3 regions of the Amycolatopsis halotolerans genome follow, and region 1 is predicted to be linked to each of the others. Evidence: riboswitches for the same ligand, from Rfam matches in the RefSeq annotation. Region 1 holds a riboswitch; each other region holds the start of a gene.
The links. A riboswitch is a leader RNA that binds a small molecule or an ion and turns the genes downstream of it on or off. The one in region 1 is predicted to bind S-adenosylmethionine.

Region 1 (7,688 bases):
ACGTGCGCGAGCGAAGCCGCCCGGAACGCCTCGACCACCTCGTAGTGCGTGACGCTCGGCCGTCCGCCCGCGACGACCGCGAACTTGTAGTCGTGCCGCGGGTGGCGGTCGATCGGGGCGTCGATGGTGCCGCGGGTCGGGTCGGGATGGCCCTGCACGACGGCGTGGTAGCCCTTGTCGACGGTCCGTTCCTTGAACGCCCGCTTCAGCACGGTGTACGCGTGCTCGCTCTTGGCCACCACCATCACCCCGGTGGTGCCCGCGTCGAGCCGGTGCACGACGCCCTGTCGCTCCGCCGCGCCGGACGTCGAGATGCGCAGCCCGGCCGCGGCGAGTCCGCCGACGACCGTCGGGCCGGTCCAGCCGGGGCTGGGGTGCACGGCGACGCCGACCGGTTTCGAAATCACCACGATGTCGTCGTCATCGTGCAGGATCTTCATGCCATCGACCGGCTCCGCGACGATTTCCGCCGGACGTTCCGGTTCCGGCAACGTCACCTCGAGCAGCCCGCCCGCGGACAGCCGGTCCGATTTGCCCGCCGGATGGCCGTCGAGCAGCACGTCGCCCGCCGCCGCGAGGTCCGCGACGACGGTACGGGAGAGTCCGAGCAGTTTGGCCAGCCCGGCGTCGACGCGCATCCCGTCGAGCCCGTCGGGGACGGGCAGCATGCGCGCGCTCACTCGGATTCCTTCTTCTTGCCGCGGGTGGTGGTGCCGTCGTAGTCCTTGCCGAGCAGGGACAGCAGCACGATCAGCGCGCCGCCGACGCAGATCGCGGAGTCGGCGATGTTGAAGATCGCGAAGCCCTGCCCGTTGGGCGCGAACGCGGAGATGAAGTCCACGACGTGCCCGCGCAGCGGTCCGGGCTCGCGGAAGAACCGGTCGGTGAGGTTGCCGAGCGCGCCGGCGAGCACGAGCCCGAGGCCGATCGCCCAGCCGACCGAACGCAGCCGGCGCGAGATCCACACGATGGCGATCACGACGCCGGTCGCCACCAGCGCGAGCACCCAGGTCATGCCGGTCGCCATCGAGAACGCGGCACCCGGATTGCGGATGACCTGCAGGTAGATGAGCCCGCCGAGGATCGGCTTGGGCTCCTTGCCCTCGAGATTGGCGACCACGAGGTTCTTCGTGATCAGGTCGATCGCCCACAGCAGCGCCGCGACCGCGAACACCACCCAGACCCGCCGCTTGGGCAGCGGCGTGCCTTCCTTGGCAGCCCCCTGCTCAGGCGGTTCCGCAGACGGCTCGACCTCGGATTCGGACGGCGAAGGATCGGTGCTCACACCCCCATTGTCCACAACCGCGCCCAACCAGGTCACAGCGGCAGTCCCCCACCGAAATTCAGTCGCCCGGCCACCCCCGTCCCGCCATCCTCACTGCATGCCCGCCGAGATCCCCGCCCCCGCCGTGGCCGCCGCCTGGATCGCCCTGAACCTCTCCCCCACGAACGACCTCCCCCTGTGGGCAGCCCACTGGCTAGCCGAGGGAGAGGACGGCGAACACCTGCGCCACCTGGCAGGCCTCTCCCGCACCGAACCACGAGAAATCCACGACGTGCAGCAGTCCGCCCTAGCCGACTGCCACACCCCCATCCCCACCGCAGCCGACGCAGCAAAAGTCGCCTTCACCCACCTGGCCCAACTGCTCCTCAACGGACACCTCAGCGAACGCGCCCTGCTGAACGACCTGCACACCATCATCGTCCGCACCAACTACTCCGACAGCGTCGTCAAGCTGCCGTTGGCGCAAGTCTGGATGCTGGACGAAGAGTGGGACCAAGGCTGGGGACGCCCGGAAGAGCAAATCAAAGAGGCGGTCCGCGCAGCCTGCCAAGCCCAGCTAGACCACACCAGCCAGACAAACCCAACCTGACCACACCCAGCCAGACAAACCCAACCTGACCACCACGCGGGATCGCGCCGGCGTTTGGGGGCTGAGCGGCGTGACAGGCCGAAGGCCCCTCACGCCGCTCAGCCCCCAAACGCCGGCTTAAAAGCGATCCCGCCCGCGGCGGCGAAGCCGACGCCAAAAACACAGCTGGTGAGAGACCCCCGAAACCCGCCCCCACCACCCCAGCACCACCATCAAGCACAAAACCCCGGCAACTCCCGCGTATCCCCCACCGGAGCCCACCGCCCATCAACCTTCGTGTACTCCCACCGAGCCCCCCGAGCGACAATCTGCCGCAACGCCAGCACCAACCGATCCACGTGCTCCTCGGTACTCCCCAACCCGAGACTCACCCGAACAGCCTGCTGCCCCTCCCCGCCGGCCTCGCGAATCAACCGCCGAGCAGCCACATGAGCACAGAACGCCCCGTCCCGCACCCCAATCCCGTACTCAGCCGACAACACCGCCGCCAGCCACCCCGGCTCAAACCCGTCGACGACAAAACTCACCGTGCCAACCCGATCCACCGGCGCGTCAAAGAACCGCAACTCGGCACATCCAGGCAGCCCGGCCAGCCCCTTCCGCAACCGCTCCAGCAACGCAGCCTCATGCGCCCCGACGGCATCCCACTGAGCCGCCAACTGCTCGCAAGCCACGCCCAACGCATACACCCCAACGGTATTGGGCGACCCAGCCTCGTGCCGCTCCTCGCCGCTGTTCCACACGACGGCTTCCTCAGTCACCAGCTTGGTCGCCCCGCCACCGGCAAGATAAGGCTCAGCGGCCCGCAACCAGTCGCTGCGCCCGATCAACGCCCCAGCCCCAAACGGCGCGTACAACTTGTGCCCGGACAACGCGACGTAGTCGACATCCAACTCCCGCAACGAAATCCGCCGATGCGGCGCAAGCTGAGCAGCGTCCAACGCCACCCGGGCCCCATGCTTCCGAGCCACCGCAGCGATCTCGGCCACCGGCAGCAGTTCGCCAGTCACGTTCGAAGCCCCAGCGACAACCACCAACCGAGGCCCCTGCGGACATTCCGCCAGCGCTTCGTCCACAACGGACACTGCGGCAAGCCGAGTCCGCGGCAACTGCACCCGCCGGACATTCGGCCCCCGCCACGGCAGCAACGCGGCATGGTGCTCGCTGTCGAAAACAACAACAGAAGTCTTACGCGGCAACGCTTTCGCCAGCAGATTGAACGCATCAGTCGTGTTGCGAGTGAAGATCACCGAGTCCCCGCTGCGAGCGTCCACAAACCGACGCAACACACCCCGGGTCCGCTCGTACAACCGAGTGGAAACCTGCGAAGCAAACCCAGCACCGCGATGCACGCTGGCATACCAGGGAATAAACTCGTCCACCGCCGAACGCACCGCGTCCAGACACGGCGCACTGGCCGCGTGATCAAGGTTGGCGTAACCGATGTCGCCGCCCGTCACCAACGGCACCCGCAGCGACGCACCGGCCACAGTGGGAACGGCGGGAACAACAGTTTCGGTGGACCGGTCGAGTGCGAGAGTCATGACGGCGCCTCCTCGGCGTTCCGGGGGACCCCCGGCGAGGGGCCCGCGCTTGCCCGTCGCGCTGCGCGACCGGCCTGGTCCTCACCCGGGGCACCCCACCGCGGTAGGAGGGTTGCCGGCCAGCAAGCCGGGGCTTCGTGCTGGCACTCATGACCTGAAACCGACGATAGCGGAAGACCAGCGAAAGAAACCAGACCCGTCTCGTGATCTGAGACGGCAGTCACAAGGAGAGTCCACAAAGGACAGAGAAGTCAGGCTCCGGATTCGCCGTGCCAGCGGGCCAGGCGACCAGCTCGGTCAACCGCCCGGATCCGCCGTTCGGTCGCGTCGCGGTCGGCGGCGGTCGTGACCACCAAAAGCTGGTCTTCGACCTGCAACCGGCTGGTTTTCTGCGGCGTGAAGCCTGCTCCCCCGCGCACCACGAGACTGACCGTCGCACCGGCGGGCAACCGGAGCTCCGACAGGTACACGCCGTGCAGCTTCGACCCCTTCTGGATGCGCACCTGCAGCAGTTCCGCGCCGAGTTCGTCGAGCGGCGCGGAATCGACCTCGATCTCGTGCGCCTGCGTCGCCTTCGCCAGCCCGAGGATCCGCGCGAGCGGGCTGAGCGTCGCGCCCTGCAGCACGGTGAGCACGATGACGAGCACGAAAACCGCGTCCACGAGCCGTTGCGCGCCGGGCACTCCTTCGGACAGCGGGATCATCGCGAGCACGATCGGCACCGCGCCGCGCAGGCCCGCCCAGGACAGGAACGCCTGGTCTCGCCAGGGCAACCGGAACGGCAGCAGCGACAGAACCACCGACAGCGGCCGGGCGAGCAGCAGCACCACGGCACCCGCCACCAAACCCGGGATGAGCGCTTCGAGCAGCCGGGTCGGCGACGCGAACAGGCCGAGCAGCACGAACAAGCCGATCTGCGCGAGCCAGCCGAGCCCTTCGGCGAACGACAGGGTGTCCGACCGGTGCGGCAGCTTCGAATTCCCGAGCACCAGACCGGCGACGTAGGTGGCCAGCAGGCCGGACGCGTGCGCCAGCTGTCCCGAGGAGTACGCGAGCACGCACACCGCCACCGTGGCGAGCGGGTACAGACCGGTCGCCGGGAGCGCGGCCCGGCGCAGCGCCTGCGCGCCCAGCCAGCCGAACGCGAGGCCGAGCACCAGGCCGGTGAGCAGTTCGTAGACCACCAGCAGCGGCAGCGACCAGTCGACCGCCTCGCCGGACGCGAGCACGACGACCGCGATGTAGGCGGGCGCGTCGTTGATGCCGGATTCCAGCTCCAGCGCGCCGACGAGCCGCTTGCCGACCCCGGCGGTGCGCAGCACGGAGAACACCGCCGCGGCGTCGGTGGACGCGAGGACCGCGCCCCACAGCAGGGCGAGCCGCCAGTCGAGGCCGAGCAGCCAGTGCAGAGCCGCGCCGGTGACCGCGATGCTGATCACCACGGCCACTGTGGACAGCAGGATTCCGGGCCCCAGCGAGGGTTTCACCGCGGACCAGCGGGTGGTGAGCCCGCCTTCGGTGAGGATCAGGACGAGCGCGGCGAGCCCGAGCGACTGGGTGAGCGCCGGATTGTCGAAGCGGATGCCGAACCCGGCCTCGCCGAGGACGACGCCGATCCCGAGATACAGCAGCAGCGACGGGAATCCGAGCCGGATGGACACCCGCACCGCGATGACCGAGACGACCAGAACCAGCGCGCCGACGCCCAGCACCATGGGAAGCTCGTCCACTCGCCCGCCTCCCTCCCGTCGCCCGCAGGCGTCCAGAATAGTGAGGCAGTGTCCGGTTCCCGAGCCCGCACCACCGATGCGGGGGACCACCAACGTGTGTTACGACGCCTGGGCGGCACTCACCGTCGCGAGATCGACACCGAGCGCGGCGAACGGACCCCGCGCGCCGGGCAAAACCCGGACCGCGCGCTGCTGGTCCCGCGTCAGCCATCCCGCCTCGACCGCCCGCTCCAGCACCGCCGCCGGAACCACGCCGGCGAGGTGCTCCCGCCGCTCTGTCCAATCCAGACAGTCGCGCAGCAACGGCCGCCGCGGCCGATCCGGGACCGGCACGCCGAGATCGGCCAGCACCTCGCGTCCGGTGTCGGTGAGCGCGAGCCCGTCCGACACGTCGATCAGGCCCCGATCGACCATCCCGTCCCGCAAAGCGACCCCGAGCGTCCCGGCCAGATGGTCGTAACAACTGCGCGCGAACGCCAATCGCTGCACTCGCAACGAAGTCCGCAGCCCGGACGGCTGTTTCAGTTCGGCATGCTGCGCCAAATGCTCGATCAACTCCGCAACCCGCGGATTCGCGAGCCGCACGTACGCGTGCCGCCCCTGCTTCACCCGGGCCACGAACCCAGCCTCGGCCAATCGCGTCACGTGCTCGCTGGCCGTCGAGACCGCGATCCGCGCCGCGGCGGCCAGTTCGCCGACCGTCCAGGCGCGGCCGTCGAGCAGCGCGAGGCACATGGTCGCGCGGCTCGGATCGGCGAGCACGGCGGCGACCTCGGCCAAGGCGACAGTTTCCATGGTCCTACGGTAGAGCGCGGATGCTTCGGCCGCGGCCGAACTGAGCCGCTACAGCGCGTCGAGGAACTTCGCGCCCAGCGAGACGGCCGGTTTGGAGTCGTTGGCCCCCTCCAGGAACACCGCGAACGCCAGGTCGCCGCGGTAGCCGACGAACCAGCCGTGTGCCTCCGCGCCGTCGCCGAACTGCGCGGTGCCGGTCTTGCCGAAGACCGAGCCGGAGTGCGACAGCCCGGTCGCCGTGCCGCCGGTGACGACCTCGCGCATCATCCCGCGCAGCGCCGACAGCACCGAGCCCGGCGGCGGGTTGTAGCCGGTGTTGACCTTGGTGCCGTCCGCCCACAGCCGCGGCACGACCGCGCGCCCGGACGCCGCGGTCGCCGCCATCACCGCCGCTCCCATCGGGCTGACCTGCACCTTTCCCTGGCCGATGCCGTCCTCGACCTGCTCGTCCGCGTTCGCCGCCGGGTCGACGCGGCCCAGCTCGGTGGACAGGCCGCTGATCCCGAAGTCGGCGTTGAGGCCGAACTGGGTGGCCGCCTTCGCGAGCCCGTCGGCGGGCAGCTGCGACGCGAGCCGGGCGAACGTGGTGTTGCAGGACTTCGCGAACGCCTTGTGCACGGTGGTCGCGCCGAGGTCGAACCCCTCGTTGGAGAGCGTGCGGGTGCCGATCCGGTCGGTCAGCGGGCACGGAACCGAGGAATCCGGCGTGACCAGCCCGGCTTCCAGCGCCGCGGTCGCGGTGACGATCTTGAACGTCGAACCCGGCGCGTACTGGCCGCTGAACGCCGACGCCGCGTTGGTGACGTTGCTGTTCTGCGCCACCGCGAGCAGATCGCCGGAAGACGGCTGGATCGCGACGAGGACCGCCTTGCCGCGATACCCGTCCACCGCCGCCTGCGCCGCGCTCTGAGTCGCGAGGCTGAGCCCAGTGGCAGCCGGTTTGTGGTCGCCTTCGGGGTTCCCGAAGAGCGTCTCCTGGCTCTTGCCCGACGCGTCCACGCGCTCGACCGCGAAGGCTTCGGACGCCTGCCCGTGCCCGGTGAGCGCCGAACGGAGCAGCGGGAACGCCTTGTCGTCAGCCAGTTTCAGCCCTCCGCTGCCGGAGACGACGAGCGGTTTGCCGTCGCGGTCGACCACGGCCGGAACGTCCGAGGACGCGATCGCCAGCCGCTGCCCGGCTTCGAGCTTCGGGTGCAGCACCGTCGGCGCCCAGTGGACCCGCCATTTGCCCTGCGCCTGGACGAGGCCGAGGTTGCCGGTGTACGTCCAGGTGTGCCCGGGGCCGAGGTTCCAGGTGACGGTGTAGGCCGCCGTGGCCTTGTCCCCCTGCGCCACGCCGACGTCACCGAGCTTGGTGGTCAGCTGCGTGGGCCGAAGCGTCGCCCACGCGTCCTGCAACGCGGACGAGGCGTCCGTCGGAGCGTCGGTGGCTTTGCTGGCCGTGTCGGCGTCCTTCGCGCCGAAGGCGAGCAGGTACGTGCGAGCTGCCGACGACGGGTCGTTCGGCTCCGCCGCCGTCGATCCCGGCTCCGGCGTTGCCGCCGTCGATCCCCCGCCGCGGAGCAGCACGAGCGCCGCCACCACGATCCCGACCACGGCCAGCGCGCCGCCGATCAGCACGCCCTTCTTCCCGGCAGGACTCACCGTCGCATCCCCCTCGCCCCACGCGGTCCGCCCGCGTCCCTGGCTCAGCTTGCCCATCGCTGAACGGAACCGGGCGTTACCTCGGACAACGCGACAAATTC
Region 2 (7,688 bases), on a different contig from region 1:
TGGAGGTCGGGCCCGGCCTCGGGTCGCTGACACTGGGCCTGCTCGCCGCTGGCGCTCAGGTCGTCGCCGTGGAGATCGATCCGGTGCTGGCCGCCCGTTTGCCGCGGACAGTCGCCGAGCGCGCCCCGGAGGCCGCGGAGCGGCTGACCGTCGTCGGCGCCGACGCGCTGCGCGTGCGGGCCGCTGATCTCCCGGCTGAGCCGGTGTCGATCGTGGCGAACCTGCCGTACAACGTCGCGGTGCCGGTGGTGCTGCACCTGCTGGCCGAGCTGCCGTCGCTGTGCAGCGGGCTCGTGATGGTCCAGACCGAGGTCGCGGATCGGATGGCGGCCGGACCGGGCAGCCGGACTTACGGCGTGCCGAGCGTGAAGCTCGCTTGGTACGGACCGGCGCGCAAGGTCGCCGCGGTGCCGCGCGCGGTGTTCTGGCCGGTGCCGAACGTCGATTCCGCACTGGTTTCGTTCACTCGGACCGACCCGGTGTCCGGGGTGGATCGCGCGCGGTTGTTCGCGGTGGTCGACGCGGCGTTTTCGCAGCGGCGCAAGACTTTGCGGGCCGCGCTGGCGGGATGGGCCGGTTCCGCGGAGCGGGCTGGCGAGTTGCTCGCCGAAGCGGGGATCGACCCGAAGACGCGCGGGGAGCAGCTCGACGTGCACGCGTTCGCGCGGATCGCGGCAGCCGGGAACTGACCCCCTCTCGCGGCGCTCGCTTGTGACGTCCAACTGCGGCGGCGCGGCGGGTATTCCGGATGCGGGGCGTTGATTTCGGTGCGTGGCTTGATGATCTTGCGTCGTCGCTGATCGTGGGTGATCCCGAGCCTCGCAGCTACTCTCGGTCATCGCGCGAGCGCGGCTGAAATGGCCGGTGACCTGTGACGGGCGGCTCGTCAAGGCCGTGGCATTCGGGGGAGTCTCCTTGCTCCCCGGCCCGGATTGTTCAGTCGCGCCAGTTCGAGGTGCTTCGCTTCGCTGACCTATCTCGACCCGATCGCGGACCCGGCGACCCGGGTGCCGAGGCCCGCGCGCGCCCGTCACTTGACAACGGGAAAACTCTTGTTCCACAAAGCTTCTTGATCGTCCACAGTGGAACAAACTAGTTCGCCGCGGCGGACCGGCGCGAGGGTTCCGCAGGTCGCGGCAATGTTCGGGAACCGAGGTTCCGGGTTTCCGGGTTCTGGACGAGGTGTTCCGGTATGCGGGCACCACCAGACGTGTGATCTGCACCAACGCGCTTGCGTTCAGCCAATGGGATCGGCTTTACTCGAAAGCGTCCATCCCGAGCGACTGAGAGACCTGGCTCGCCGAAGTCGCAGCAACCACCCTCCGCGGGGCAGGTGCTACCGCCAGGACCGATGGAGGCTGTTTTCGATGAAGAGGGTCACCCGCCCGCTCCTGCTGACCCGCCGGCGTGTAGTCGACGAAGGTCGCCGCTCGGTATGTGCGTGTCAACGCTCCATGGTCATCGCCTGATCGTCTTTTCCGCAGTTTCTTGCGCCGTCCACTGTGGACGGTAATTCGATGACGCCTGGCGCGCCCGGATCCGGCGCCGCGCCTCGTTTGCCTGGAGCCCTTTCGTGATCACTGTCGAAAACGTGTCCAAGTCCTTTCCCTTCCACGGAAATCGTGTCGCCGCACTGCGCGACGTGAGCGTTGACGTGCAAGCCGGCTCGCTGTTCGGAATCGTGGGTCCGTCCGGCTCCGGCAAGTCGACCCTCGCCCGTTGCATCGCGCTGCAGGAGCGCCCCGACCGCGGCGTCGTGCGGCTCGACGGCCTCAACACCGCGACCCTCGACGGCAAGCGGCTGCGGGAGATCCGCCGCCAGCTCGGGGTCGTCGGCACCAAACCGGAGCTGCTCGCCGAGCGCACCATCGCGGGCAACATCGCCAGCCCGCTGGAGCAACTCGGCGTCGACGGCCCGCAGCGGCGCAGCCGGGTCGGCTCGCTGCTCGACCTGGTCGGCCTCACCCCGCGCGCCGCGCAGAAGCCGGAAGAACTCACCGACGGCCAGCTCCGCCGGGTCGCGGTCGCCAAGGCGCTCGCCGCCGGACCGGCCGTACTGCTCGCCGACGACCCGACCGCCGGGATTTCGGCGGAAGACGCCGGCGCGGTGCTCGCCGTGCTCGACCGGGCGCGCGCCGAACTGGGCGTGACGGTCGTCGTCACCACGCCGGACGCCGACGTCGTCCGCCGGGTCTGCGACGACGTCGCGGTGCTCGACAACGGCGCGATCGTCGAGCGCGGCACGGTGCTCGACCTGATCTCGACGCCGGACAGCTGGACCGCGCAGGCGGTGCTGCCGTCGATCGAGACCTCACGCGCCCAGTCCGCGAAGTACGACCGCGCGGTCGACATCGTGCTGATCGGGTTTGCGTCGGTGGGTGCGCTGCTGCCTGAGGCGGCCAGCCGCTTCGATGTCGAACTCGCCACTATTGGGGGTGGCCTCACTCGTATTGGGGACACGCCGATCGCTCGGTTCCGGTTGGGGGTGCGCGGGGAGCGGGCTGAGGCTGCGCTGTCGTGGATCTCTGATCGGGGTGCGCATGTGAGTCAGGTGGCTCGTGGGCCGCAGAGTGTGGTTGCTGCTTGAGGGTTTGTTTTAACGTAAGGCGTTCGCGGGCCGCTCCGAGGTGGGGCGGCCCGTGGTGTTTGGGTTGGTAGGGCAGCTCACCAGCTGTGTTTTTGGCGTCGGCTTCGCCGCCGCGGGCGGGATCGCTTTTATGCCGGCGTTTGGGGGCTGCCCGGCGTGAGGGGCCTTCGGCCTGTCACGCCGGGCAGCCCCCAAACGCCGGCGCGATCCCGCGTGGTGGTCCTGATCGCCTTGCGGGTTTTGTGAGGTGGTTGATTTTCGCCACGGCGAATGCGGTCGGCGGTGTCGGGATGATCGGCGGCGCGGAAAGGGTGTGGCGGCTCGCCGGGGTGTGGCATCGGCTGTTCGTGGATCGGCACTGGGGCCGGCTTTTTGGGTCGGGTGTCCGGGATTTTGGGACGGGTGTCCTGAAGTTCCCCGTGAATCCGGGCGGGTTTTTCTCCTGGTGAGCCTTGGCGGGGCGGTGCCACGTAGGCTGGACGGGTGCTCGCAGTCGTTCCACCACCAGTAACCGTCCGGGTCCCGGCCAAGGTCAACCTGCACTTGGCCGTGGGGGACCTGCGGGCGGACGGGTTCCACGAGCTGGTCACTGTCTTCCAGGCGCTTTCGCTCACCGACGAGGTGACCGTCGCGGCCGCGGACGAGCCTGGGCTCGAGGTGTACGGCGAGGGGGAGCGCACGGTGCCCACCGACGGCACCAACCTCGCCTGGCGCGCGGCGTGTGAGCTGGCCTCCTACGTCGGACGGCCGGATGCGGATGCTCCGAAGGTGCGAATCGTGCTGCGCAAGGGCATTCCGGTCGCCGGCGGCATGGCGGGCGGGAGTGCGGACGCGGCGGCGGCGCTGGTCGGGCTCTCGTCGCTGTGGAAGCTCGACGTCACGCGCGACGAGCTGGCCACCATCGCCGGGAGTCTTGGCAGCGACGTGCCCTTCGCGCTGTACGGCGGCACTGCGCTCGGCACCGGTCGCGGCGAACAGCTCGTGCCGGTGCTCGCGCGGCACACGTTCCACTGGGTGCTGGCCTTCGACGAGGAAGGCCTGTCCACGCCCAAGGTGTTCGGCGAACTCGACCAGTTGCGTGCCGACGGGAAGCCGCCGCGGATCGGGTCGCACACGCCGGTCGTGGAGGCGCTCGCGTCAGGGGATCCTCGCCAGCTGGCCCTGCTGCTCGGCAATGACTTGCAGGCGGCTGCGGTGTCGTTGCGGCCCGGTCTGCGCCGCACGCTGCGCGCCGGGGTGAACGCGGGCGCGCTGGCCGGATGCGTGTCCGGCTCCGGGCCCACGTGCGCGTTCCTGTGCTCCGACGCGGAAACCGCGGTCGAGGTGGCCGCGGAGCTGTCCGGCGCGGGAGTGTGCCGGACGGTCCGGGTCGCGCACGGGCCGGTGCCCGGGGCCCGGGTGGTCGGCGGCGACGACGCGCCGCGCAACGCGCCGCCGCGCGTGCACGCCTGAAACCCAGCTTGAATCAACAGTCCACAGTGGAAAGGACCCGGATGGCCAACCTGGTCAACCTGGAATCGGTGAGCAAGTCCTACGGTGTGAAGCCGTTGCTGGACAACGTTTCCCTCGGGGTCGCCGAGGGGCAGCGCATCGGCGTCGTCGGGCTCAACGGCGGCGGGAAGACGACGCTGCTCGAAGTCCTTTCCGGACTGAGCGAGCCCGATTCCGGCCGGGTGAGCCAGGTGCGCGGCCTCCGGATGGCCGTCGTCACCCAGCGCACCGAGCTGCCGACAGGCAGCACGGTCGGCGATGTGGTGCTGGAGCGCTACGGAGCCGAGCACGAATGGGCCGCCGACGCGCGCGTCCGGTCCATTGTGGACGGCCTGGGCATCACCGCGATCGGCCTCGACACCCCGACCGCGAACCTGTCCGGCGGCGAACGCCGCCGCGTCGCGCTGGCCGCCGCGCTCACCGGCGAACTGGACCTGGTGGTGCTCGACGAGCCCACTAACCACCTAGACGTCGAAGGCGTGCGCTGGCTCGCCGATCACCTGCTGGGCCGCCGGATCGCGGTCGTGGTCGTGACGCACGACCGGTGGTTCCTCGACACCGTCGCGAGCCTTACCTGGGAGGTCGCGAACGGCCGGGTCGAGCAGTACGAAGGCGGTTACGCCGACTGGATTTTCGCGCGCGCCGAACGTGCCCGCCTCGCCGCGACCGCGGAGGAGAAGCGGCAGAACCTGGCACGCAAGGAATTGGCGTGGCTGCGGCGCGGCCCGCAGGCGCGTTCCTCGAAGCCGCGCTACCGCGTCGAGGCCGCCGAAGCGTTGATCGCGGATGTGCCGCCGCTGCGCGATTCCGTGGAGCTGATGGCGTTCGCGAAGCGCCGGCTCGGCAAGACGGTGCTGGAGCTGGAAGACGCTTCGCTGCGGGTCGGCGACCGGACGCTGCTCGACCACGTGACGTGGCGGATCGGTCCCGGCGACCGGATCGGTCTCGTCGGCGTGAACGGCTCCGGCAAGACCACGCTGCTGAAGCTGCTGGGCGGCGACGTCGAATCGCCGACCGGTCGGCGGGTACAGGGCAAGACGGTCGCACTCGCGCACCTGCGCCAGGAACTCGACGACCTGCCCGCCGATCTTCGCGTGCTGCAAGCGATCGAGCAGATCGCGGGCCGCGTCGTGTTCGGCAAGCAGGAGATGACCGCGTCGCAGCTCGGCGAGAAGCTCGGCTTCCCGGCCGCCCGGCAGTGGACGCCGGTCGGCGACCTCTCCGGTGGCGAACGCCGCCGGCTGCAGCTGTGCCGGTTGCTGATGGCCGAGCCGAACGTGCTGCTGCTGGACGAGCCGACGAACGACCTGGACATCGACACCCTGCAGCAGCTCGAAGACCTGCTCGACGGCTGGCCGGGCACGATGGTGGTGGTCTCGCACGACCGGTATCTGGTCGAGCGGGTTTGCGACGCCACGTACGCGCTCCTCGGCGACGGCAAGGTCACGCACCTGCCGGGCGGCATCGAGGAGTACCTGCAGCGCCGCGCCCGCGCGAAGGAGGCCGCGCCGCGTCGTGAAGCACCGGCTGCGGAGAAGACCGAGGCCAAGCGCAGCGCGGCGGAAACCCGTGCGGCACAAAAGGAATTGAGCCGGTTGGAGCGGAAGCTGGACCAGCTCGCGAAGCGGGAAGAGAAGCTGCACGCCGCGCTGGCGGAGGCGGCCACCGACCCGGAGAAGCTGATCGAGCTGAACACTGAGCTGAAGGCCGTCCTGGCGGAGAAGGACGACGTCGAGGCGCGGTGGCTGGAGACGTCCGAACTCGCCGAGTGACAATCGGCGGATGGACGACGACGTTCCGCGGCTGTCGATGCTGCGCGCCGACACCACGTCGGTGCTGCGGCTGATCGCGCATTTCGACGCGCTGACCGGCCTCGCGCCCGACGCGGTGGTCCGGTCGGCGGCGCTCGTCGCGGGCTGTCCGGTCGGTGCCGTCCTCGACAGCGAGCCCGTGTGGTTCGACGGCGCGGGCTCGCCGATTTCCGGGCCGCCACTGGACGACGTCCAGATCGACCGGCCAGCGCCGCATCCGCTCGACGTGGTCCTGCTCGACCAGCTCCGCCGCGCCCTGCGCACCATCCAGCCTGGCCCGCCGCTCCGGCTCGGCGAACCCGGCCTGCTGGAGATCGCCGTTTCTCCCCGCGAACAACGCCGGGATCGCTTGCGCGCACTGCACTTGCTCGGTTACGACCTCGACCAGCCGGTCATCGCTCTGGTGCTGGCCGGTGCCCCGGAAGACGGTCTCGACGCACTCGCCCGCGCCGGAGCCGGTCGGCTGCACCACCACCGACTGGGCCGCCTGACCCTCGCGCTGACTCAAGGCGGCCCGGCACCGCGCGAGTTGGCCGGACACTTGCACGACGACCTCGCCGCCCGCCGTCCCGCATCGACCGGCCTGGACCGAGCCGTGGACGTCTGGATCGGCATCGGCGAGCCAGCCGCGCCAGCGGACGCACCCGTGTCCTGGCACCAAGCCCGCACCGCGCTGCGGTTCGCTTCGTCCACTGTGTTCGGTCGCCGAGCCGTGCCATACGGACCACTCGGAGTCCTTGTCCTGCTTGCGGAACTGCCGCCGTCTCAGCTCGCGGCGACCCCAGGCGTCGCGGCGCTCGAAACCCACGCCCGGACACCCGGCGGCGCACTCGACGTCGAAGCGCTCGAGTCGTACTGCGTCTTCGGCGCGCTCCGGCGGACGGCGACCGAATTGAACCTGCACCACAGCACTGTCGCGGCTCGCCTGGGCCGGATCGAAGCCGCGACCGGCTGGCGGCTCGAAGACGCGATGGACCGCTTCCAAGCGACGTTCGCGCTGCTGGCCCGGCGGTTGGTGACGTCGGATCGCACACTGGGCGACGTCGGATAGGCGACGCCCGTCGCGCGGACCGGCCGGATCCGGCGACGCGCGTCGGCTGACCCGCCGGGGCTCGCCAGCGACGATCGAGCACGCGCAACGACGCGCGTTTCCCGGAGGGACGCCCATGATCGACCCCACCCGCACCTGGCAGATGCTCGAACAGCGGCTCGAGACGACCACGAACCCCCGGCACCGGCAGGTGCTCGGCATCGTCCTGGAGCACATGAAGGCCGAGGCCGAGCCGGATCTCGACCGCCTGACGGCGACTGTCAGCAAGGACGCCGCGTATCACTTCTGGGGAGCGAGCGGCGACAACGGACCGAAGGGCCACGACGGCGTCCGCGAGTACTACGCGGCTTTCGTAGCGAGCAACGCGAACCACCTCGAATACCGGATGGACCGCCTCATTGTTGACGATCATGCTCTGGTCACCGAGGGCGATCTGCACATGCTCCTACCAGGCGCGACCGCGCGGCAGGTGGGTTTCCCGGCGGACGACGCCGACGCGGATTACCTGTACGTCAGCAGGCAGCTGATCGTGTGGCCGGTCGACGAGGACGGCCTGATCACCGCAGAAGATTCCTACACGTCCGGGCCGCTGGAATTCCGGAAACTGACCCGCGAAGAGCTGCCGCAGGCGTATCTGGACCAGGTGCGTCCGCAACCCGCCTGACGCCGGACATCCGCTGTTCACGCCGCCGCGGGCGGGGCCGGAAAAACCGGACAGTAATCTGACGCACATGAGTCGGTTTGTGGA
Region 3 (7,688 bases), on a different contig from region 1:
CTTCGGCTGCCGGGCCTTTTCCGTGTCCTGAGGTCGGTCTGGGCCCGGTGATCGCGCCCCCTCAGACGGCGGGGTGTGCCCCATCGCGAGAGCGCGGCAGCCGATAAGGGCCGCCTGTCCCCTGAGCGTCAGCGATCTCCCTTGGCCGCGACCACCTCGAGGACCGCGCGCTGCAGGGCGTAGTTCGCATCGGCCGCCGCGCCCTTGACCTCGGCGTTCAGCCGCGCCACGACGCGCATCGCGGTCGCGAGGCCGTCCTGGCCCCAGCCGCGGGACTGGCCTTGGGCCTTGCGGATCTTCCACGGCGGCATGCCCAGTTCGCCCGCCATCTGGTTCGGGTTGCCGCGGCCGGCGGCGGACACGCGAGCGATCGTGCGGACCGCGTCGGCCAGCGCGTCCGCCACCAGGACGTGCGGAACGCCCAGCTGCATCGCCCACTGCAGCGACTCCATCGCGGCCGCCCGGTCGCCCGCGACGGCCTTCTCCGCGACCGCGAAGCCAGTCACGTCGGCGCGTCCAGTGTGGTAGCGGCGGACCGCCTGCTCGTCGATGACTCCCCCGGTGTCGGCGACCAGCTGCGTCGCCGCCGAGGACAGTTCGCGCAGGTCCGAGCCGACCGAGTCGAGCAGTGCCATCAGGCCCGCGCCGTCGATCTTGCCGCCCGCGCGGCGCACCTCGTTGCGGACGAACGCCTCGCGCTCGGCCGGCTTGGTGAGCTTCGGGCATTCGGTGATCTCCGCGCCCGCTTTTTTCAACGCGCCAGGCAGCGCCTTCGCGGCCTTGCTCCGCCCGCCGCCGCTGTGCACGACCACGAGGACGATGCCGTCGGCCGGCGCCTTCACGTAGGCCAGGACCGCGTCGGACAGCTCCTGCGAGATGTCCTGCGCCGACTCCAGCACGATCACGCGCCCCTCGGCGAACAAGGACGGGCTGACCAGCTCAGCCAGCACGGGCGGTGTGAGATCGGACACCCGCGTCCGCGTGAGATCCGCCGTGGGGTCCGCGGCCTTGGCCGCGTCGAGGGACGCTCGCACAGCCCGTTCGATGAGCAGTTCTTCCTCGCCCGTGACGAGGTGCAGCGGCGCGGGTGCGGTGGTCACCTCGCTATCTTCTCACCCGGCTGCCGGACCGTCCGCCCCGGTGATGTGAGCCGCCTCCATGGCACGAGCTGATCGGGATGTCGTACGGTGTAGCCGAGGACGCGCCCACCGGCGCTCCGACAATCGAATACCGCTCATCCAGAGGGGCAGAGGGAACGGCCCGACGAAGCCCCGGCAACCGGCGTACAGCCTGTCATCCCGCGATCGCGGGATAGCTGACGACCACGGTGCCAATTCCGGCCCGCTTCGGCGGGGCAGATGAGGAAAGGAACCTCGCGATGACTGCAGCCCTCAGCGCCACCTCCGCCAACAAGACGATCGACCTCGGTCCGGCCGTCGAACTGGTGTCGAAGGAAGAAGGGCACCGGCAGCCGCTCGCTCCGGAATTCGTCTCCGCCGAAGACTTCTCGCCGCTCGAGGTCGCCTACGACTTCGGCCGCGTCCGCCGCGAGGACATCGAAGCGGGCCCGCGCAACATCTGGCGTTACAAGAAACTCCTTCCCGTCCCCTCGACCGTCGAGGAGACTCCGAACACCGAACCCGGCTGTACCCGGCTCGTGCGCGCCGACCGGCTCGCGAAGGAGCTCGGCCTCAAGAGCGTGTGGGTCAAGGACGACACCGGCAACCCGACGCACTCGTTCAAGGACCGCGTGGTCGCCGTCGCGCTGGCCGCGGCCCGCGAGTTCGGCTTCGAGGTCCTCGCGTGTCCCTCGACCGGCAACCTGGCCAACGCGACCGCCGCCGCGGCGGCCCGCGCCGGCTGGCGGTCGGTCGTGCTGATCCCGAAGAACCTCGAGCGCGCGAAGATCCTCACCACCGCGGTCTACGACGGCGACCTGATCGCCGTCGACGGCAACTACGACGACGTCAACCGGCTCGCCACCGAACTGGCCGGCGAGCACCCGAAGTGGGCGTTCGTGAACGTCAACGTCCGCCCGTACTACTCCGAGGGCTCGAAGACGCTCGCCTACGAGATCGCCGAGCAGCTCGGCTGGCGGATCCCCGAGCAGATCGTCGTGCCGATCGCCTCCGGTTCCCAGCTCACCAAGGTGGACAAGGGTTTCCGCGAGCTGGGCCAGCTCGGTCTCGTGGACGCCAGCCCGTACAAGGTGTTCGGCGCACAGGCCACCGGCTGCTCGCCGGTCTCCACCGCGTACCGCAACGGCCACGACGTGGTCCAGCCGGTGAAGCCGGACACCATCGCCCGCTCGCTCGCGATCGGCAACCCGGCCGACGGCCCGTACGTGCTCGACGTGGTCAACCGCACCGGCGGCGCGATCGAGGACGTCACCGACGAAGAGGTCGTGGAAGGCATCCGGCTGCTCGCGCGCACCGAAGGCATCTTCACCGAGACCGCGGGCGGCGTCACCGTGGCGACCGCGAAGAAGCTCGTCGAAACCGGCAAGCTCGACCCGGACGCCGAAACCGTCCTCCTCATCACCGGCGACGGCCTCAAGACCCTCGACGCGGTCGAGAACCACATCGGCCCGAAGGCCACCGTGCCGCCGTCCGCCGCGGCCGTCGCCAAGGCGCTCGGCTACTGACGCACCGGCCCGGGGTCCGCCGCACTACCGCGGCGGACCCCGGGGCTCACCCCGGCGCGCGACCGCCGGTCCGCTCCCCGCGGGCAGAACAGCGGTGTCGCCGTCGACATCGGTCCGGGTGACTAGTACTCCCATCGTCCCGAGAACGTCCACTGTGGACTTGCTCGGATGTCCGTACCCGTTGCCCGCGCCGACACTGATCAGCGCCGTGCGCGGCCGCACCGCCGCGAGGAACTGCGGCAGCGAATACCTCGAGCCGTGGTGCGGCACCTTCAACACGTCGGCCCGCAGGTCGACGCCCTCGGCGAGCAGATCCGCTTGCGCGGCCAGCTCCACGTCTCCGGTCAGCAAAACCCGGCCAGCCGAGGTGTCCGCGCGCAGGACCACCGAACTGTTGTTGATCATCGTGCCGTCCTGCAGCGCGGGTGACCGAGTAGTGGCGTAGCGCGGACCCAGTACGTCCAGCGACAATCCCGGCCACTCCAGCCGTTGTCCCTCGCTCAACTGCATTAGCGGCACGCCACGACGCCGCGCTTCGCCGGAAACCGACTGCCACGCCCACGCAGGGGCACGTCCGGGCCCTACCGCGATCGCGCCGACTGCCCGTCCGTCGAATACCGAGGCGAGACCGCCGATGTGGTCCGCGTGCAGGTGGCTCAGCACGAGCAGCGGCACCCGTTCGACGCCCAGCCTCCGCAGGCATTCGTCGACCGGCCCCGGCTCCGGCCCGGTGTCGACGACCACGGCACGACCCGGCTCGGCCATCGCCAGAACTACCGCATCTCCTTGTCCGACATCGCATTCCACCATCGCCCAGCCGTCCGGCGGCCAGCCGGGAGCCAGCACTTTGGCTGGCACGACCGTCAGCAGCACGACGACCAGCCCGATCGCCACCAGCAGCCGGAGCCGGCGAAATCTTGCCGCTACCACCACTACGACCAGCAGGGCCGCCGCGCACAATCCGCCCCACCAGCCGCCAGGCCAGGACAGCGCCGCACCGGGTGCCCTCGCGCCGTGCCGAGCGACGGTGATCAGCCACCGGGCCTCCGGGTCCGCCAGGTGGACCAGCACCTGCCCGGCACCTGGCCACCACGGCCCGACGACTGTCGCGAGCACGCCCAGCACGGTGACCGGCGCGACCACTGGTGCCGCAAGGACATTGGTGACGACTGAGACCAGGCTGACCGTGCCCGCCATCCCGGCGATGACTGGTGCGGTGACCACGAACGCGGCCAGCGGGACAGCGAGGCCTTCGGCGTAACCGGGCGGAACTCCCCTTCGTACCAACGAATCCGCCCAGCGCGGCGCGAGCAGAACCAGCCCTGCCGTCGCGAGAACTGAGAGCGCGAAGCCGAAATTCGCCGCCATCGTCGGATCCCACGCCACCAGGACGCACACCGCGAAGGCCAGTGCGGGCAGCGCTGAACCGCGTCGTCCGAGGGCCAGCGCGAGCAACCCGATGCCGCCCATGACGCCTGCCCGCACCACACTTGGTTCAGGACCCACGAGGACGAGAAATCCTGCCAGACAGGTGCCCGCCGCTGCTGCGGAAAACCTTGGTCCCGCTCGAACCAATCGGCACAGGAGCAGGACCGCTCCGCCGATGATGACGAGATTTCCGCCGCTCACCGCCATCAGATGGGTGAGCCCCGAGGCAGTGAACTCACTCTCGACCCGCTGCGGCAGCGCGCTCGTGTCACCGAGCACCAGTCCGGGCAGCAGCCCCGCTGGTTCCTCCGGCAGGACCGCGCACAGCGAATGCAAGCTGTTGCGCAGGGCCGCGGCGGCGCGCTGCCACCACGGGGCCGACCCGACGTCGGCTGGTGCGGCACGGACGGAGAGCACTGCGGCGGTCAGCTCGCCGCCGCGCGCGGGCAGGAGCCGACCGGACGTCGTCGCTTCCTGGCCTGGCAGCAGACCGCTCCATCCCGCGACCGGTGCCAGCAACAGAACCCGGCCGGTCGATTCGACTGGCTGACCGTCCGCTGTGGCCGTGGTGACGCGGGCGGGGATCGCGACTGACCGGGTGCCCGCCTGCTGATCGGCGTAGCCAGCTTGGTGGATCGGCCGTGGGCGCTCGCTGATCTCGACCCGCAGCGTCGCAGTGACACCACGGGCAGCAGCGGCTCCCAGCGGGTCGGATGCCGCGTCGTGAATGCGAAGGGCCGTTGGCACTGCGGCAATGAGCCCCACTAGCAACAACGCTCCCCCGACGCCTACGTATCGGGAACGGCCTCGCGCTAGAAGCACCACCGCGCCGATGACCGCTACGGCTCCGACTGCGGTCGCGGCCCACCAGCCGAGTTGCAGTCCGGCAAGGGTGGCCGCCCATCCGGCGACAGCAGCGGGAACGAGGCGGAAATCGTGGTCACGCCGCGGCTTTTCCTCGGTTTCCAGTTTCATCCCACGGTCACCTGCTCGCGGAGCTTCTGGAATTTGCTTTCGCCGATGCCGTCGACGTCGCGAAGTTGTTCGACGCTCGAGAAACCGCCGTGCTGAGTGCGCCAGTCGGTGATGCGCCGGGCGGTGACCTCGCCGACGCCGGGGAGGCTGTCGAGTTGTTCGGCGGTCGCGGAGTTCAGGTCGATCTTGCTGGCTGCAGCGGCTGAACCGGCTGGTGCCGCCTGGGCGGCGGGGACGCCTACCGCCACCTGTTCGCCGTCGGTGAGTTTGCGGGCGAGGTTCAGCGCGGTCAGGTCGACGCCCGGGTTTGCACCACCGGCGGCGCGGAGGGCGTCGGCGACGCGGGAACCCGATGGAACCGTGACGAGTCCTGGGGATCGCACCTGGCCGACGACGCTGATCACCAGGTTCTCGTTGGTCTTCGACGCATGCGGTGCCTGCGCACGGGCAGTCGGGAGCTGCGGGGCGATTTCGGCTGCGGGCGAGCGGCCGAAAATCGCCAGGCCACCGGCGATGACGGCGGTGGCCGCCAGCAAGGCCAGGGCGAAGATCATTCCTCGGCGGCCCAGGAGCCCCGGCAGGCCCGTTGCGCCAGGGAGCCAGCGGCGGGTCCACCGCTGTTCGGTGTGTTCCGGCAGCCAGCTGCGGACGAGTTTGCCGCCGGGCAGCGAGCTTTCCGGTGGCGACGGGTTGTCGGCAAATGCAGACAGTCCGGCGCGGGGATCCGTGGGCCGTGAGAGACGCTGGGAGCCCGTCTCAGCCGCCGACTGGCCGTCCAGCAACGGTGAACTGTTAGCAACTGCAGACAGCCGGGCTTTCAGGCCCTTTGCTCGAGAGTGCGGCATCGAGTCAGGTGCAGCGTGGTCCGTACCTGCCAGCAGGGGACTGTCGGCAGGGCGCTTCAATCCTCCGCGCACGCCAGGCAGCTCCGTACTTACGGACAGCTGACTGTCTGCACTTGCCGACAACCGTCCGCGCGCTGACCGGCCCGCACGGCCGAGGGGCAGCCAGCGGCGTGCCGGACGGTCGCCGGGTCCGGCGGTGTGCGGGACCACGGCCAGCTGGTCGGCGAGCCAGGTGAGCCTGACGTTGACGGGAGTACCCGGATCCCGGGCGGACTGCTCGAACACACGATCGACGCTAGGCGTCGGCCGGCTCGGCGGCGAGAGGCTTCCGCGCGATCTGTGGACAACCCGCCCCTTGGGGACAACTCGGCTGTCACAGCCGGAGACGCGCCGAAATTTGTCGGAGTACGCGGTCATACTGGCGGGTTTGGCCGAAAGCACCGGGGGTCGAAAAGCGTTCGCACCTGCCGCTGTCATCCGCTAGACCTGGCAGTCAGCCGTCGAACGGGAGCATGCCGCAGCTGTGAATCACACCGACCTGACCTTGCGCCCGATCACCGGGCCGGAAGAACTCGATCTTTTCTGCCAGCTCACCTACGCCCTTGACCACGAATTGGCCGACGACCTCGCCGCCGGTCGCCGCAGGCCCGGCTGGATGTGGGTCGCGCTTCGCGGTGGCGAACTCGTCGCCAGGGCCGCGTGGTGGGGTCGTGCCGAGGAGCCGGTCCCGTTTCTGCTGGACGTTTTCGATGTTGAGGACGCGGCCGTCGGAGCGCGGCTGGTGCGAACCGCGATGGCGGAGATCCTGCCTCCGGGCACCAGGCCGCCGACCTACAACCGGATGATCCCCGCAGAGTGGCGCGACGAAGCCGCAGCCCGAAGCGTGGTCGAAGACCGGATGACCGCGCTCGAACAGGTCGGTGCCCAGCTGCTCGCCGAGCGGCTGCGCTTCGAATGGCGACCCGGGACTGCGGTCGCGCCGCCGCGGAACCGGCTGCTCTTCCGTCCGATCCGCGACGTGGACGAAATCCTCGAACTGATGACCCGCGTCCTGGACGGGACGCTCGACGCCCACAGCCGCGACGACCTGACCCGGATGTCCGCTCGGGAGGCGGCGCTCCGGCATTACGAGGACGAGCTGGCGCATTACCGCAGCCCACGGGACTGGTGGCGGGTCGCCACGCTGCCCGACGGCACGCCGGTCGGGTTCGTCACGCCCGCGCGCAACAACTACAACCCCGTCATCGGGTATCTCGCCGTCCTGCCCGAACATCGCGGCAACGGCTACATCGACGACATTCTCGCCGAGGGCACTCGAATCCTTGCCGCCCAAGACGTTTCTCGCATCCGAGCGGCGACGGACCTCGGCAACATCCCGATGGCGAACGCGTTCCGGCGCGCCGGGTATGTCAACTTCGAGCGCACGATCACGATGGCTTGGCCATGATTCGCGCGGAACCCTGGGAACGCGCGGTCGCCCACTTGGCCGGGTTGGCGACTGGCGGCCCGGCGGATCCGTCGTGGCGGGTCACGCTGCATTTCCACCCAGACCGGCTGGTCGACGGGGTGCCGATCCTGGAAAGCCTGGCGCGCGACGGCCGCTACCGCTCGCAGTTCGAGACCGGCGTCAGCAACGGCGGGCTGACCGCGCATCCGGGTGGAGACCGCTGGCGTTGGGAAAGCCGGTTGTTCGCTGGCGCTTACGACGACGTCGCGGCCGCGCACCGGCCGAAATACGGGTCGCTGAATTTTCGCGGCCGGAAGACAGGCGGCTCGCCGCGGTTCGGCTCGGCGTA

Region 2: another riboswitch for S-adenosylmethionine. It lies ahead of ACFORO_RS26865 (methionine ABC transporter ATP-binding protein); the one in region 1 lies ahead of ACFORO_RS13725 (aminotransferase class V-fold PLP-dependent enzyme).
Region 3: another riboswitch for S-adenosylmethionine. It lies ahead of thrC (threonine synthase); the one in region 1 lies ahead of ACFORO_RS13725 (aminotransferase class V-fold PLP-dependent enzyme).

Annotation. Positions count from the first base shown of each region.
Region 1 is NZ_JBHRWI010000016.1:304,944-312,631, reverse strand. It holds gene ACFORO_RS13740 (RluA family pseudouridine synthase) at 1-680, opposite strand, end outside; gene lspA (signal peptidase II) at 677-1,285, opposite strand; gene ACFORO_RS13730 (hypothetical protein) at 1,383-1,874, shown strand; gene ACFORO_RS13725 (aminotransferase class V-fold PLP-dependent enzyme) at 2,087-3,418, opposite strand; SAM riboswitch class IV at 3,459-3,573, opposite strand; gene ACFORO_RS13720 (potassium/proton antiporter) at 3,670-5,148, opposite strand; gene ACFORO_RS13715 (ArsR/SmtB family transcription factor) at 5,248-5,943, opposite strand; gene ACFORO_RS13710 (penicillin-binding transpeptidase domain-containing protein) at 5,992-7,644, opposite strand.
Region 2 is NZ_JBHRWI010000030.1:251,114-258,801, forward strand. It holds gene rsmA (16S rRNA (adenine(1518)-N(6)/adenine(1519)-N(6))-dimethyltransferase RsmA) at 1-689, shown strand, start outside; SAM riboswitch class I at 1,268-1,358, shown strand; gene ACFORO_RS26865 (methionine ABC transporter ATP-binding protein) at 1,574-2,587, shown strand; gene ACFORO_RS26870 (4-(cytidine 5'-diphospho)-2-C-methyl-D-erythritol kinase) at 3,071-4,039, shown strand; gene ACFORO_RS26875 (ABC-F family ATP-binding cassette domain-containing protein) at 4,081-5,850, shown strand; gene ACFORO_RS26880 (PucR family transcriptional regulator) at 5,861-6,940, shown strand; gene ACFORO_RS26885 (nuclear transport factor 2 family protein) at 7,056-7,604, shown strand; gene ACFORO_RS26890 (fatty acyl-AMP ligase) at 7,672-7,688, shown strand, end outside.
Region 3 is NZ_JBHRWI010000043.1:58,383-66,070, forward strand. It holds gene holA (DNA polymerase III subunit delta) at 129-1,100, opposite strand; SAM riboswitch class I at 1,232-1,365, shown strand; gene thrC (threonine synthase) at 1,379-2,644, shown strand; gene ACFORO_RS32310 (ComEC/Rec2 family competence protein) at 2,669-5,047, opposite strand; gene ACFORO_RS32315 (helix-hairpin-helix domain-containing protein) at 5,044-5,601, opposite strand; gene ACFORO_RS32320 (GNAT family N-acetyltransferase) at 6,416-7,339, shown strand; gene ACFORO_RS32325 (DUF3626 domain-containing protein) at 7,336-7,688, shown strand, end outside.